2 regions of the Methyloceanibacter sp. wino2 genome follow, and region 1 is predicted to be linked to the other one. Evidence: riboswitches for the same ligand, from Rfam matches in the RefSeq annotation. Region 1 holds a riboswitch; the other holds the start of a gene.

Region 1 (7,755 bases):
CGGCCGAAACAGCAAATCGACCGGCAAGCTGTCCGAGCACGCCTTCGGCAACGCTTTGGATATTGCCGGATTCACGCTCGCGGATGGGCGCACCATCACGGTCGTCAAAGGCTGGTGGCGCGGCACGCCTGCCGAAAAAGCATTCCTGCGCGAAGCTTTCGCAGGCGCTTGCCGCGAGTTCTTCACGGTTCTCGGGCCGGGCAGCGACCGGGCCCACTACAACCATTTCCACGTGGACCTGCTCATTACCAACGTATCGAAGGGTGGCGGCCACTACTGCCGGCCGCAGCCGAAGCAAGGCCTGTTCGCAGCGGCCGACGACACGTCGCCGGTCTCGACGGCATCGGTCAAGCCGATCCCCTTCACCGGAACGACCGAAGCGGACCAGCAGATGCCGGCGTACACGCTGGGGCCTGCCCACTAGGGGGGAGAAAACAGCCGACTGTGGCTCATCCGCAACTTCGCAGACGCACCATTGGGGTATGATCAGTTCGGGGAAGAATCGCACCAGGAACGCTTTAACCAAGGCGTAAGCCCATGTTTTTCCTTGGGCTTCGTTCGATCGGAGGACGCGATGGCAGCCGAATCGTTGGTGCAAATGCTCGAGGAAATCGCCGTAGGGCTGAAATCGGGCGACGAGGAAGTCTATGGCTGGCTTCGGGATCAACTCAAAGAGTGCGGCGGCAGCGAAGTGTCCGTCGAACTGGCTATGGGTGTGATCGCCAGGCTCCTGCCGGAAGAAGCTCAAGGCAGCATAGAACTCGCCGAGCACTATAACCGCCGCTGGGCCCACTAGGCCGCTCCCGCGGAAGGCCCCCTAAGACGGGGATTTGAGCGCGCCGCTCAGGCGTTGCCACTCTACTTCTTTTCCCGGAAGACCGAATCGCAAGAGTTGCGGGTTCTCCTCGAACCGGCGCACGAAGATGCCTGCCTCGCCGAGCGTTGTGAAAACCGCCTGCGCGCGCGGGCTGCTGACGAGGCAGAAGAGATCCGTACGGCCCACCGGTGTCAGACCGGCCGCGCTAAGCAATGTCTCCAGCCGCTCCGATGCGGTTCTCAGTGCCATTCGGGTGCCGTCTATCCAAGCCCGGTCGGCGAGCGCCGCGGCGCCAATGGACAGCGCCGGCCCGGAAACCGGCCATGGACCAAGCCGGGCGCGAAGCCGTTCCGCCAGCGAGCGGTTCACCAGCGCAAAACTGAGACGCAAGCCTGCAAGACCGAAGAACTTGCCGAACGAGCGCAGCACGGCGATGGGCGCGTGTTCGACCTGATCCGAGACGCTGGCGCCTTCGGGGCCGACATCCATGAAGGCCTCATCCACAACCAAAATGCCGCCGTTCGCCTTCTGCTCGTCAGCCAGGTTCGACAGGTCGTCTTTGGACGTCACGCGCCCATCGGGATTGTTGGGATTGACCACCACGGCCAGCGAGGCGCCGCCGAGGTCGGCGAGGCTTCCGACCGTCGCCACCGCGTGGCCTCCCAGCGCCGCAACACGCGCATGTTCTGCATAAGTTGGCCCCAGAATCGCGGCGGACCCTTGCGGCATGAGATCGGCGATCAGCGCCATCAAGATCTGGCTTCCCGGCGCGGCCACCACGTTTTGCGCCGACGGCGCGCCGTAGAAGGCCGCAGCGAGATCTAAGAGGCGCGCGAGCGCCGCGGGTTCGGGGAGCCGTGCAAAATCTTCTTCGCCCAGAGACGCGATAGGATAGGGATGTGGGTTGATGCCGGTCGACAGGTCGACGATCGGCTGAGGCGCATTGGGAAACTGCGCGCGTGCTGCGGCGAGATCGCCGCCGTGCAACAACGAGGCGTGCGTTTCGTCCGCGGCATTTGCGGTTTTGAGGCGATTGAGTGGAGATGGACCGGGTGACGTCATGGCAGCACCGCTAGCGCTTCTTGCGATGCTCGTCGAGCTTGCCGTCGGCTATCCCGCCTGGCTTGCGGCGCGAATCGGCCATCCCGTGACGTGGATGGGGCGTTTGATCGGCTGGCTTGATGCGCGGCTCAACGACTCCGCGGCGGACGGCGAGGCGCGACGGCGTGCGGGCCTCATGGCGCTCGTGCTCCTGCTGTTGGTTGTCGGCGCTTGCGCGATTCTTCTCGAGAGCGCGCTCCTGATGCTGCCGTTCGGGCTTTTCTTTGCCGCGGTCGCGGCGAGCACGCTGATCGCGCAGCGTAGTCTCTATGCCCACGTGGCGGCCGTGGCCGCGGCGCTCGAGAGCGGGACGATGGAGGACGCACGTCATGCCGTCTCGGAAATCGTCGGTCGCGATACGACTAAGCTCGATGAAGCCGGCATCGCGCGTGCGGCCATCGAAAGTCTCGCCGAGAATTTTTCCGACGGCGTCGTATCGCCCGTGATTTGGCTGGGGCTTGCCGGCCTCACGGGCGGAGCGCTCTACAAGGCCGTGAACACCGCCGACAGCATGATCGGCCATCGCTCGGCGCGTTACGAGGATTTCGGACGCGCATCCGCTCTGCTCGACGATGTGGTCAATCTGCCGGGCGCGCGCCTGTCCGGGTTGTTGCTTGTCGGCGCGGCGGCCATTACCGACAAGGCTTCTCCCGAGGAAGCCTGGAATGCGATGCGGCGCGATGCGGCCAAACACGCCTCCCCCAATGCCGGTTACCCGGAGGCGGCCATGGCGGGCGCGCTCGGTGTGGCCTTGGGCGGACCGCGGACCTATGCCGGATCGAGAAACGACAGCCCTTGGCTCGGCGATGGCCGGCGCACGGCAACCGCACAAGACATTCGCGCCGCCCTTCGGCTTTACGCCCGTGCCGACGGCCTGTTGATCGCACTTGTGGCGATCGCGGCCGCGCTCAGCGTGATCCTCAGCGCGACAATGTAAGAAGACGGTCGATGTCGACATGCTCCTCCAAATGGGCGGCAAGGTCGTCCAGAACGGCGTCGACCTGTTCATCGTAACGGACCTGCGAGGGGCCTGCGGCAAACCGGGCAAGCCACGCGGCGCGCTGGTGGTCGTCGGCGAATAGCCCATGCACATACGTGCCGTACACTTGGCGATCGGCCGAGATCGCGCCGTCTTGGAACCCCGTGTCGAGTCGGGCGAAGGGGCGCCCGCAATCGGGGCCCTTCGTGCGGCCCATATGCATTTCGTAGCCCTCGAAGGGCACTCCGTCGAAGGTGTGGCCGGACGCCGGCTCGAGCCGCTTGTCTCCCGAGAGCGTCGTCTCGATATCGAGGAGCCCCAAGCCTTCGGCTTCACCCGGCGCCCCTTCGATACCCTCCGGATCGCGCAAGACCCGCCCGAGCATCTGATACCCGCCGCATAGGCCGAGCACAGATCCGCCCCGGCGCAGATGAGCGTCGATATCGATGTCGAACCCGGCGTCGCGAAGAACGCGCAAGTCGGACAGCGTCGCTTTCGAGCCCGGCAGGACGATAAGCTGCGCATCCCCGGGCAGCGCCTCACCAGGCCGTACACGGACGACTTCGACGGCCGGCTCGGCGGCGAGCGGATCGAGGTCGTCGAAATTGGCGATATGGGGTAGCACCGGCACGGCGACCTTCAGCGTCGCATCCGTCTTGGCCGCCTGTTGCTGCTCGAGCGCTAACGCGTCTTCGGCCGGCAGGGCTCTTGCGCCTGCGAAAAACGGAATGAGGCCGAGCGGCTCCCAGCCGGTCTCTCTTGCGATGCGCACCATGCCGTCCGCGAAAAGAGACGGGTCGCCTCTGAATTTGTTGACGAGGAATCCGCGGATCATCGCGGCATCTTCGGGGGCAAGCACGGCCTTGGTGCCCACGAGGCTGGCGATGACGCCGCCGCGGTCGATATCGCCGATAAGAACGACCGGCACGTCAGCCTCACGTGCAAAACCCATATTGGCGATGTCGTTTGCGCGGAGATTGACTTCCGACGCGCTGCCCGCCCCTTCCACCAGCACGATGTCCGCCTCGTCCTTGAGAAGGGCGAAGCTATCCTGCACCGCGTCCATGAGCTCGGGCTTGAGCGCCTGGTAGTCCGCAGCCTTGGCCTTTCCGTAAACCTGGCCGCGCACGATGATCTGCGCGCCGACCTCGCTTTGTGGCTTGAGCAGCACCGGGTTCATGTGAACGCTTGGGGTCTCGCGGGCCGCGCGCGCTTGCAGCGCCTGTGCCCGCCCGATCTCACCCCCATCGAGGGTGACGGCCGCATTGTTCGACATGTTTTGCGGCTTGAAGGGCAAGACCTTAAACCCGCGGGACACGAGTGCGCGCGCTAGCCCGGCCACGATCAGGGACTTGCCCACATCGGAGCCCGTGCCCTGAAACATGAGCGCGCGGGCGGTCATCGCTAGAATTCGATGCCGGCTTGCGCCTTCACCCCGGCGGCGAAATGGTGCTTCACGAGCGTCATGTCGGTAACGAGGTCCGCGGCTTCGATCAGCGCTGGCTTGGCGTTGCGCCCCGTCACGATCACATGGAGGTCCGGGCGCCGCGCCTTCAGCGTGGCCACGACTTCGTCGAACGGCAGATAGTCGTAGCGCAGGGCGATGTTCAACTCGTCGAGAATGACGAGGCTGAAGCTGGGGTCGTCCATCAGCTCGACCGCCTTGGCCCAAGCACGCTCCGCCGCGGCGATGTCGCGTTCCAGATCCTGGGTCTCCCAGGTGAAACCTTCGCCCATGGAATACCAGGCGACCTGGTCCCCGAACTTCTCAAGCGCATCGCGCTCCGCCGTGTGCCACGCGCCCTTGACGAACTGCACGATGCCGACGCGTTTGCCCCGGCCGACCATACGCAAGGCAAGACCGAAAGCCGCCGTCGACTTGCCCTTGCCCGTTCCGGTGTGAACGATCAGGAGACCCTTCTCGACCGTCTTCTCGGCCACCTCGGCATCCTGCGCCTTTTTGCGGTTCGCCATCTTGGCGCGATGGCGCTCGAGGTCCTTTTCATCGACCGACTTGGTCATGTGTTTCCTTTCACCACGAGAGGCTGGCCCGCGACCACGAAGATGACGCGGCTGGCGATGGCGGCAATGCGCTGGTTGAGGCGCCCTTGCGCGTCCCGGAAGGCTCGCCCCAGCGGCGTTTCCGGCACCAGCCCCAGACCGACTTCATTCGAGACGAGCACGGTGGCGTTCTCACGGGCGTGCAAAGCCTGCTCCAGTCGAGTCGTCGCCTGCTCGATGTCGTAAGGGCCGTGCATGATATTCGAGAGCCACAAGGTCAAACAGTCCACCAGGACGACAGCTCCTTTGGGTGCCGCGCCTATGGCATCGTGCAGATCGTGCGGCGCTTCCAGAGTCTGCCAACCAGCTTCACGCTGGGCCCGGTGCTCGGCGATGCGCGCCACCATCTCGTCGTCATGCGCTTCGGCCGTGGCGATATAGACCCACGGCCGGGGCAGACTGGTGACGAAGCTCTCGGCGAAACGGCTCTTTCCGGAGCGGGCCCCCCCGAGGACGAAGGTGATCCCCTCGTCCTCGAGATCGGTACCTGTCATTGAACCGCTATGCGCTGGGGATGATTTGCCCGAGCAGCGTCGCAAGACCGATGCCGACGACCACCGCGCCGGCCAGACGGGGCGCAATGGCCGAGACGGACGGGGAGCGCATGCGGAAGAGCATGGCGACACCGACGCTGAGAGCGCTCTGGATGATCACGAGACCGAGCAGATAGGCCACAAGCGGCGTGGACTCCGCCCCGAAGATCGACTCGCCATAGGCATAGCCATGAGCTAGGCCGGCAATGCCGAACAGCACCGCCCAGGCGGCCAGCGGAAGGGCGCGGCCACCGGCAAGCACAACGCCTGCAATCACCACGGACAGAGCCACGATCAGTTCGGCGCCGGGCATCTGGAACCCGCCGACATGGATGCCGACACCGACGGCCGATGCCGCGACGAAGAGAACCGGCAGGCCGAGATTGAGACCGCCGACGCCGACCGCGACGCCCACGGCGATGAGAAAGGCCAGATGATCAAGCCCGACCACCGGGTGAGCGAGACCGGAAAGGAACCCTTGTGCGAAGGTCGACGGCAAGACGCCGCCCATCGCGTGATGCGCAGAGGCCGGCGCGGCGGTGAGCACAAGCGCGGCGAGCGCCAGAAACGCGGTGCGCTGGAGAGAAGAACGGGTCATGTGATCCCCCTTGCGCCCTCCACCCGAGGGCGCGGTTCAAGGTTTGCGCCGCGGCAGGTTTCCTGGCTTTGCGGGTCTGCGCATCCCCTCCACCTTCCCGGAGCGGTTGCTCCAGTGGCCTGAGGAGGGGCGCTCTCCGCTTACAGTTGCGGGGGCAGCCACGGAATTGGGTAAGACCCTCACCGTATTCCCTTCTTGAATCCGCCTCATGCGGAAACCATCGGCGCCCCGACTATAGCGACGTTCGCATGCGCCGCAACCAAGCTCGTGACGCCGTGTGGGGATCGTTCGGCTACTGACGGCAGTCGCCGTCTCTCTCCTTTGACCGGCACTCGTTGTGAAGCTCTCCCGACCTCGGCCGGCCGGATGTGGTGACCTCGTCATAGTCGCTTGTCGGCCATTGCGAGCAGTTCCTGCACCAGTGCCAGGTATCGCTCCCCTTCCTCTTCCGGTAGGTAGGCATGGGGCTATCCTCCATAAGTTGTTTATGGTGGCGTTATACTCGCATTGCGTGCCTTTCTCAATACGGCGACCCAAGGGTGAACGGGGCAAGGGCGAGCGGGGCAAGGCCCGCATTGACAAACACGCGCCTGGGGCCCTTATGTCCCTGATCGACGGTTGCTCGTTTCGAGCGAACAGGGAACGCGGTATGGAGGTTCTCCAAATCCGCGGCTGCCCCCGCAACTGTAAGCGGTGAGCCCATGGAACGGTTTCAACACCGGTCTTGGGCGCCCGAGCCATCGCCACTGGGGAGACCCCGGGAAGGCGGCGAAGGGAGAGACCCGCGAAGCCAGGAGACCTGCCGTCGATCTAGTCGTCCGCCGGGCGGGGTGCCTCTGCGACGGTTGGATCTTCGTCCGGCCCGAATCTGGGCCGACTTGCACCCTGTCTGCTGTGGCTTTCGCTTGAGATCGCCGAGGGATCTATCAGGGTGACATCTCCCCTAGACGCCAAGGACAGTGCCGCCAAGGTCCCGGACGGGCCGACCGTCTATGTCTGCGTGACCTGCCGCAAGCCAGGTGAGGACGGCGATGGCCCGCGCGCGGGGCTCCTGCTCGCCGAGGCCACCGCCGAGGCCGCGCGCGGGACGGGTGTCACTGTCCGCCAGGTCGAATGCCTTGCCAATTGCCGCCGCTCGCTCAGTGCCGCGATGCGGAAGAAAGACAGCTGGACTTATGTCTTCGGCGACTTGACCGCCCCGGACGATGCGGCAGCTCTCATCGACGGCGCGATGCTTCTCGCGGAGTCCGAAGACGGACTTCTGCCCTGGCGCGGCAGGCCCGACGCCCTGAAGGGCGGCCTCGTCGCCCGTGTTCCACCCCTCGTACTCGGCCCCATTCCGGAGGATTTCGAATGAATTCTGTCGCCCGCATTCCCTGCACGATCGTGACCGGCTTTCTCGGCTCGGGAAAGACCACGCTCATCCGCCACGTGCTTGCCAACACGGGCGGGCGGCGTCTGGCCGTGATCGTCAACGAATTCGGTGACGTCGGTATCGACGGCGAGATTCTCAAAGGCTGCGGGGACGAGAACTGCAGCGAAGAGAACATCGTCGAACTCGCCAATGGCTGCCTGTGCTGCACGGTCGCCGACGAGTTCGTGCCCGCGCTCGACGAGATCCTGGCGGCCGAGCCGCCGGTCGACCACATCGTCATCGAGACCTCCG
Region 2 (7,755 bases), 280 kb from region 1:
AGGTCGAACAGCGCCGCAGAATAGTTGCCTTGGTCGTCCTTGCGCGCGGCGGCGAAGCGCTCCGGCAACGACGCGGCGGCAAGCTCTGCGGGAACGGTCAGCGCCAGCGAGGATCCGGCCAGCGCCGTGAGAAACGTGCGGCGGTTGAGCGTCATGGCTAGTCTCCATCACCTGCGTTGAAACCGAAGCTGAGCCCCGCACCCTCGGCAATCAATACGGATGCGGTGGTGTTCGCGCTCTTCAAACCGACGCGCAGGGCCTCGAGCTTACCGCGCTGTTCGGGGTCGGTGACCACCTCGGCTACCGGCTCGGTTTCGGCGCCAAGAACGTCGATACTGCGCTTGAGGTCGAACACGACCGAGTCTTCGACGCCCGGCGACTGGTCGGCAACGATCCCCGCAAAGCCGCCCTCGACGAACAGGGCCTGCACGAACTGAAGATTGACGGTCATGTTCGGAAAGGTCTGCCCGCTCCGCCAGAACGCTGCGAGGCGCGGGCGTGCGCGCTCGGCGGACTCGCTCAGCACCCGGCCGAGCTTTTGATCGCGCACCCGTTCGATGCCGCTGCTGAAGGCCTTGAAGAGTTCGAGCGTGACGTCTTTCGGCGCGCGGTAGAGCACGCCGTCGGGCTCGGGTTCCAGGAAGCTCTTGGTGAACGGCGCATCGGGCGCCCACGCCTCGACAAGGTCTTTGGAGAGTTGCGCAATATTGTCAGTCACTGCCGCGGCGAAGCGGCAGCGAAACACCGCATCGTCTCCGGGGCTCGCAAGGGCGTCGGATCCCTTGCCGTAAAGAAGAATTTCGAGGGCCGGCAAGCCCTGCAGTGCGACACTCTTCTTGGCGAGCGTCCCCACACTCGTGACACTCTCGTCCTTATCCAAGAGGACCCGCTGGACCTGCCGGTAGCCGAGGCCCTTCCGGTCCGGCCAAAAGAACAGCCGCTCGTAGCGATGCTCGTGATTGACCGGTCCGAACTGAAAGATCTCGACCGCGCTCCAACCCTCGACGGCCGCAACGAACGCCGCGCGGGCATCTGCCAAAGCCTTGTCGGAGGGATCCCTACAGAGCATGGCGGTCACGGCCGCCAAGGTCGCGGCATCGTCCGCGAATGCCTCGTAACCCGGCCGTATGACTTTCGTCAGCGCGGCCTCGGCAACGGCGCCATGATCCGCCTCCGCCCGCGCCGCGGGCCCGGCCGAACCAAGAGCAAGAAACAGAATCCCGAGGGACAGGGCCGAATGGAGGAAACGGGTCATTGGCATATGTCTAACATCTGATGCGCAGCTTGGCGTGGGGCCCGGTTGTCGCGACTAGAGCGAGTTCAAAAACGCCAGGAGGCGTTCCCGATCCTCCTTGTCCAGCGAGGCAAAACGGTCGCGGGCCGCTTGGCCCTCGCCGCCGTGCCACAGGATGGCCTCCGTGAGATTACGGGCCCTGCCGTCATGAAGGAACTGGGTGTGGCCGCTCACCGTCTCGGTCAGACCGATACCCCAGAGCGGCGGCGTACGCCATTCGCTCCCAGTTGCCTTGCCGTCCGGCCGATCGTCCGCCAGCCCCTCGCCCATGTCGTGGAGCAGCATGTCCGTGTACGGCCAGATGAGCTGGTTCGACAGGTGGGTCTGCTCAGGCATATCGCCGGTCGTGAAGTTGGGCTGGTGACATTGAGCGCAGCCGACCTTGTAGAAAAGCTCTTTGCCCTTCAGCACCTCGGGCGCATCCACGTTCCGGCGCGGCGGAACCGCCAGGTTCTGCGTGTAGAACGTCATCAGATCGAACAGCTCGTCGCCCACTTCCACGTTCTGGTACTTGGGCGAGTTGCCCGACGGCGCGTCGATGCACGACGTCTGCCTCTCGGTGCATTCGCCGGCGCCGCTCGGATGCAGCGTCGTCGAGATGCCGATGTCACCGGAAAACGCATCGGCGTTCTGTTCGACGATGGTCGGCACATTCGCCTTCCAGCCGAAACGGCCCAGCATCTCCTTGTCATGCAGCTTGGACCACATCCGGTTCGGACGGCCTGAAATACCGTCCCCGTTCGCATCGTCCGGGTCGGCGTTGGCCATGATTTGCTCTTCCGGAACCGCCTCGAGCAGTCCGAGCCCGATCATTGGCGGGGCGATGCGCGGGCCCACCATCACGTCCGGGCTGATGGGACCGTAGTTGAGTCCGGTCAGTTCGTAGTGCGGCGCGCGCAACGAGACTGTCTCGCCGTCCCCGAGCGAAACTTCTTTCTCCTCGTAGGACACTTTGACGGCGCCCTCGGCGTCGTGGCCCTGGATCGACATGTCCTGCAATTGCCCGCCGTAGACAGGCTCAGGCAGCACCGTCACCTTGCCGGAGGCGAGGAGAGCCTTCTCGTCATCGGTCTTGGGGGGCACGGAAAGACGGAACAGGAGCGAGGCCGTCGGTCCCGGCGTGTTCGAGGCGAGCGGAGGATGGCCGCGTCCGTCCTTGAGGTGGCAGTCCTGGCAGCCACGCACATTGAAGAGCGGCCCCAGGCCGTCCGAGGCATCGGTCGAGGCGGGCGCCGAAACCCAATGCCGCCGGAAAATGCTGTTCCCGATTTTGAAGTCGAGTTCCTTGCGGAACCCCATATTGCCGGATGATTGCGAGAACGCGTTGGCGGTGTCGGTCGCGGCACGGGATGTGGCGCCGCCGCCCGGCCGGTCTTCGCCCGGCTCGGCTTTCGTGAAATCGATCGCCGGCACCGGCACGTCGGGCGCGCCCGCTCCGCCGGCGGAGCGCGCGTACAATACGAGACCCGCCAGCAGAGGTACGCAGGCCCCAACAAGAAGGACACCGCCAAGCCATGCTTTCGCGTGACTTGACGGTGCTGTCGGGTCGACTGACTCTGAGAAGGCGTGAACCGTACTGTGTTCACGCGCCCACCTTTCTAGAACGCGAACGTGCTGCGAGCGCCAATGACCGTTGCATTGTCGGCTTCTACGCCGCCATCCGGGTTCATGATGTACTGGAAGTCCGGCTGCAACGTCCAGCCGTCGATGACCTCCATGGTGTAAGCGATCTCGATCAAGGCCTCGTAGCCCTCGCCGGCCGGATCGCCGTTGGTAACATTGAACGCCTGCGCCTGATCGGAAATGCTCGAATAGGCATAACCGATGGCCAGTGCGTCGTTCGGACGGCCCGGGATCATGCCCGTCATGGTCACACCCACGTCGAAGTAGAAATCGACATAGTTTCGATCGTCCGGCGCTCCGGCGAAGCGGGTGAAGAAGCCGAGGCCCTGCCCCTCTTCCGTACCCGGCGCGTGCCACAGAAGCTGATCCAAGATCACATAGAGAGCGTAATCGTTGTCCAGCGGCTTGCCGTCCTTGCCGGAGATCGCGATGGGGTTGCCGCCTACATCGGTATAGATGTGGTTGAAGTCCCCGAAGTGGTTCCAACCACCGATCTTGATCGAACCCGGCAGTTCACCGCCCGCCAGCGAATAGCTGTAGGCGCCTTCCGCCATCAAGAGCGTCCGATCGCGCAGACCGAAATCCAGTCCGTCGTTGTTGCACACTTGCGGATCGTCCGCGGCGCAGTCCGGAGCCGGATTACCGTTGTAGACACCGACCATCAGGCTGGTTTGCTCCGTCGGCGTGACGGCGACACGAACGCCGGGCGTGGCCAGCGGGTAGGCCGGACCGCCGCCGGGGTTGTTTTCGGCCGCGATCGGCGCCCACCCCCACGTGCCGTTGATGAAGTAGCCACCGCCTTCAGCGAAGAAGAACTCGGCGTCCGCCGCGAGCTGACCGACCTTGACCGACACCGTGTCGTTGAACAGGAACTGCTCGAACCAGATCTCGAACAGGCGCGTCGCGTCGTTCGCCTCGAAGCTGGTGACCGGCATCAGGGACCCGATATTGGAGCCCGTGATGGAGTTGCCGTGGATCTGGTAGCCATTGGCGTGGAAGCAAAGACCGTCCCACAGACCGAGCTTCTTCATGTCGGCGTTGACGTAGAGCTCGAGCACACCTTGATACTCGCCGCCCTCGTCGGTGCCGCCCCAATTGTAGAACGGCTCGGCGACATAGGCGCCGCCGATGTCGATGCCCGTGTTGTTCAGCGACCCGGTCATGCCGCCCTTCGCGCCGTCGATGAAGTCGAGCTTTCCGTTGGCCCCTGAGGCAAACCGATCGTACGGATCTTCCGGGATCTCGCAGGCGGCGTTGGCCGCGGCCGGTGCAAGGACGAGTGCGAGCGCACCGAACGCCGCAGCGCGCAGCCCCTTGCCGATTTGAAAGCCTGTAGGAACGCGCAACGCGCGTGGAGAATTCTGTGTGTCGGACATTCTTCCCTCCGAAGCCGAGTGACTAAAAAATCGCGTCAGCGCTTTCGGAGAATTCCGGCGGAAGATCCCGACAATGTGCGAACACCCCCGTTCGCCCATCAGCCCTGTCACGGTTGAAGGCAGGTCTCCTGGCTCACGGTTCATCGCTTTCTGCCCGACCTTCCCGGTTGCCCAGTGGTCACATTTGGCAGCGAGCTCACCGCTCACAGTTGCGGGGGCAGCCACGGCTTCGGCGCCATAGAGGCACACACCGTGTTCCCTTTTCATCCTCTCGGAACGAGTCTTCGAGGAACCTTCAACAGCCACAAGCTGTCCTCTGGCGCTCATACTGTCAATGGGTCGAGCACCCGACCCTCTGCGATCTTTTGTCATTCTTTCAGCCCCCCAACGGCTTCAGGTTCTATTCTGCTAATCGTCTTCGGCTGTTTTTCGCCGTTGATCCGACTCGGAATGCGTAAAATACAACATTCCGAGTCATCTTTTCTCAAGGTCGATTGTCGTCGCAGTAGCTGATTTCTCTTCAACTATTGCCGACCGTACTGTTTGGTCTATTCAGCTCCCACCTTCTCGGGCGCATCGAGACTGTCCGATCCCTCGAACTCGATGGCTTTCAGATCCAGCGTTGCCACGGCCCGCTCGATCGCCTTGGTCTGAACGAGCAGAGCGTCGACCACGTCCTGGACGACCTTGTTGCCCTCGTCGTTCCCCTCACCAATCATCTGGTCGTAGTTCTCGGTGGTCAGAGCACGCAGATAGAGCGTGTTCATCGCGTCCATGGTGGCATCGAGCGCGGCGATGACTTCGGCGTCTACTTTCGGATCCTTGGCCTTGACCACATCCGAGACACTCGGGCCCGAAACGACGGAGCCGTCGGCGCGGCGATAGCGGCCCGTGTAGACATTGTGGATGCCGAGCGCGTCGAAGAAGTGTGCGGCATGGGTGTTGTCGGAGAAGCAGTCATGCTCCTCTTCCGGGTCGTGCACCATCAGGCCGAGTTTGATGCGCTCGCCGGCCAGCTCGCCATAAGACAGGCTGCCGAGACCGGTCATGATGACGGTCAGGCCGCCTTCATCGCCCGCGTCCATGACGGCCTTGCGCGCATCGCCGCCTTCTTTCCACTGATCGGCCATCCACTGCAGATCGTCGATCAGGAGTTGGGTGACGGTGCTCAGGTACTCGGCGCGCCGTTGGCAATTGCCGTTGGAGCAGTTCTTCAGATCGTAGTCGGACGCGGGACGCTCGCCGGCGCCGGGCTCCGTGCCGTTCAGGTCTTGTCCCCAAAGTAGGAACTCGACCGCGTGATACCCCGTCGCCACGTTCGCCTCGACACCGCCCGCTTCCTGCAGCGTGTCGGCAAGCAGCGCTTTCGTGATCTTCGAGGTATCGATCTTCTTGCCGCCGAGCGACAGGGAGACGTTCTTGATCACGTCGGCCACGTAGAGTTCGTTCTCGGGCGACTCGTCACCATAGACCTCGGCGACGTAGTCGATCAGACCTTCGTCCAGCGGCCAGGCATTCACCTTGCCTTCCCAATCATCGACGATCGGATTGCCGAAACGGTAGGCCTCGGTCTGCATGTAGGAGGGGCGCGCGGCGATCCAGGCGGCGCGGGCGGCGCGCAGGTTCGACTCCGTCGGGCTCTCCAGGAACTCGTCGATCGCGAGCTGCATGGTCTTGGCAGTCTCAAGCGAATCTTCGTATCCGGCCTGCGCGATGTCGGCGTAATTCTTCAAAACGTCCTTAGGGCTATCGGCCAGCGCGGGCGAGACGTAACAGCCAAACGCCAGGACAGCCGCCGGCACCATCGTCTTTAGTCCTCGAAACATCGAACTCCCTCTCAAGTTGCTACGACTCGCCGGTCGTTTTCTATCTAAAATCACCAATTTCGATCGCTTTTGTCTATGACAAGGGCGAAAGATGCGACGGCCCAGCGGCCAGGGACCGTGGGCCGCCGCAAGGCTGAGATGAGGAAGCGTTTCGGCTCGGGCTGAAACACTTCAGACACTCGGGCTGGGCGGCCGAATGTCTTGCCAGAACCCTACGGGGGCCCTATCATGAATGAAGTGAACAGTTTTCATGATAATAGTTGAATGATATGCATCTTAAGGAAGTCGACGCCAATCTGCTCGTGACGCTCGATGCACTGCTGGTCGACGCCAGCGTCACACGTGCCGCCGAACGGCTCGGGCGCAGCGCCTCCGCCATCAGCCATGCCTTGGCTAAGTTGCGGGAATTGTTTGACGATGAGCTTTTCGTGCGCGCCGGGCAGAGGCTTGTTCCAACCGCCCGGGCTCAGGAACTAGCGCCGACGGTCCACGTGATCCTCGCGGGCATGGAGAGCCTGCTTCGTCCCAACAAGCCGTTCGACCCGTCGCTGACGATGCGCGCGTTTGCCGCAGCCTCCAGCGAGGCCGGCGAATTGATCCTCATCGAGCCACTGCGCAAGCGGTTGCAGGAGGGCGCGCCGAGCGTCCGGGTCGATTGGACGTCGTCCAATATGGAGTCGATTATCGACGAGTTGCGCAACGCGCGCTGCCACTTCGTCATCGACATCATGGGCGAGAGCGCCCAGGCGCCGGACGTACGCGCCGCCAAGCTTTTCGACGACGAACTCGCAACCCTGGCGCGGCCGGGGCACCCGTTCTCCAAGCGGCGCCCGAACGGCGAAGCCTTCGCCGGTGCGGAGCACGTGGCCGTTCACTCCCTCCCAGGGTTCCAAGGTCTCGCCGACCGGCTGGCGCAGGCGGGGCACGACATCCGGCGAACGTCGCAGGTCTCCTCCGCGCTTGTGGGCGTCATGGCCACGCTCAACAGCGATGCCCTGCTTACGCTCCCGGCCTCACTCGCAAGCTTGCTGGAACGGCAGTTCGGCCTCTCGCGGATCAAGCAACCCGTCGAGCCCGTGACGTTTCCCGTGCGCCTCCTGTGGCACACGAGCTACGACCGCGACGAGTGCCATCAATGGCTGCGCGGCGAGTTCTCGCTTCTAGCCCAAGAGCTCCTGGCTCAGGACGTGGCGGGCTAGCGTCAAATCATTGGCAATGGCCCGTCCGTCGGGCGTTTGCGGCGCGGTCACGTTGCGGCCGACCGGCCCACAACCGCTCAATTGTTTCCGTCATGATGCTCCGCTACCATGGCCTCCTCGCCCGCTCGCCGCCGAGGGCCGGGCGTCTGGAGGACACCCATGGTTGTGTGGTTTCGCACCGGCTTTGCCGCTGTGCTTTTCGCCTGCGTCTCCCTATCCGCTTTCGCCGCCGACAAGACCTATCAAGACGACGCGCTGGACGAAGCGGCCATCACGCTCAAAGTCGACCTCAAGAACGAGTCCGGCACCATCGAGCGGCCCGTGCCGATGCTGAAGGAGCAGGCCGCCGTGCAGCTGCGGAAGCAGTCTCTCGGGAACGCCGCCTTTATCTATGGGCAGATCGTTACCGCCGCGCCGAACGACTCCGAGGCTTGGCG

The links. A riboswitch is a leader RNA that binds a small molecule or an ion and turns the genes downstream of it on or off. The one in region 1 is predicted to bind cobalamin.
Region 2: another riboswitch for cobalamin. It lies ahead of DCY11_RS06065 (carbohydrate porin); the one in region 1 lies ahead of DCY11_RS07405 (HupE/UreJ family protein).

Annotation. Positions count from the first base shown of each region.
Region 1 is NZ_CP028960.1:1,586,209-1,593,963, forward strand. It holds gene DCY11_RS07370 (extensin family protein) at 1-424, shown strand, start outside; gene DCY11_RS07375 (hypothetical protein) at 575-796, shown strand; gene cobD (threonine-phosphate decarboxylase CobD) at 818-1,879, opposite strand; gene cbiB (adenosylcobinamide-phosphate synthase CbiB) at 1,878-2,855, shown strand; gene DCY11_RS07390 (cobyric acid synthase) at 2,839-4,299, opposite strand; gene cobO (cob(I)yrinic acid a,c-diamide adenosyltransferase) at 4,302-4,919, opposite strand; gene cobU (bifunctional adenosylcobinamide kinase/adenosylcobinamide-phosphate guanylyltransferase) at 4,916-5,452, opposite strand; gene DCY11_RS07405 (HupE/UreJ family protein) at 5,460-6,089, opposite strand; cobalamin riboswitch at 6,124-6,326, opposite strand; cobalamin riboswitch at 6,688-6,911, shown strand; gene DCY11_RS07410 (DUF1636 domain-containing protein) at 7,021-7,446, shown strand; gene cobW (cobalamin biosynthesis protein CobW) at 7,443-7,755, shown strand, end outside.
Region 2 is NZ_CP028960.1:1,303,684-1,311,438, forward strand. It holds gene DCY11_RS06050 (DUF1513 domain-containing protein) at 1-155, opposite strand, end outside; gene DCY11_RS06055 (imelysin family protein) at 158-1,255, opposite strand; gene DCY11_RS06060 (di-heme oxidoredictase family protein) at 1,310-2,752, opposite strand; gene DCY11_RS06065 (carbohydrate porin) at 2,893-4,293, opposite strand; cobalamin riboswitch at 4,394-4,605, opposite strand; gene DCY11_RS06070 (imelysin family protein) at 4,842-6,119, opposite strand; gene DCY11_RS06075 (LysR substrate-binding domain-containing protein) at 6,389-7,318, shown strand; gene DCY11_RS06080 (alpha-2-macroglobulin) at 7,478-7,755, shown strand, end outside.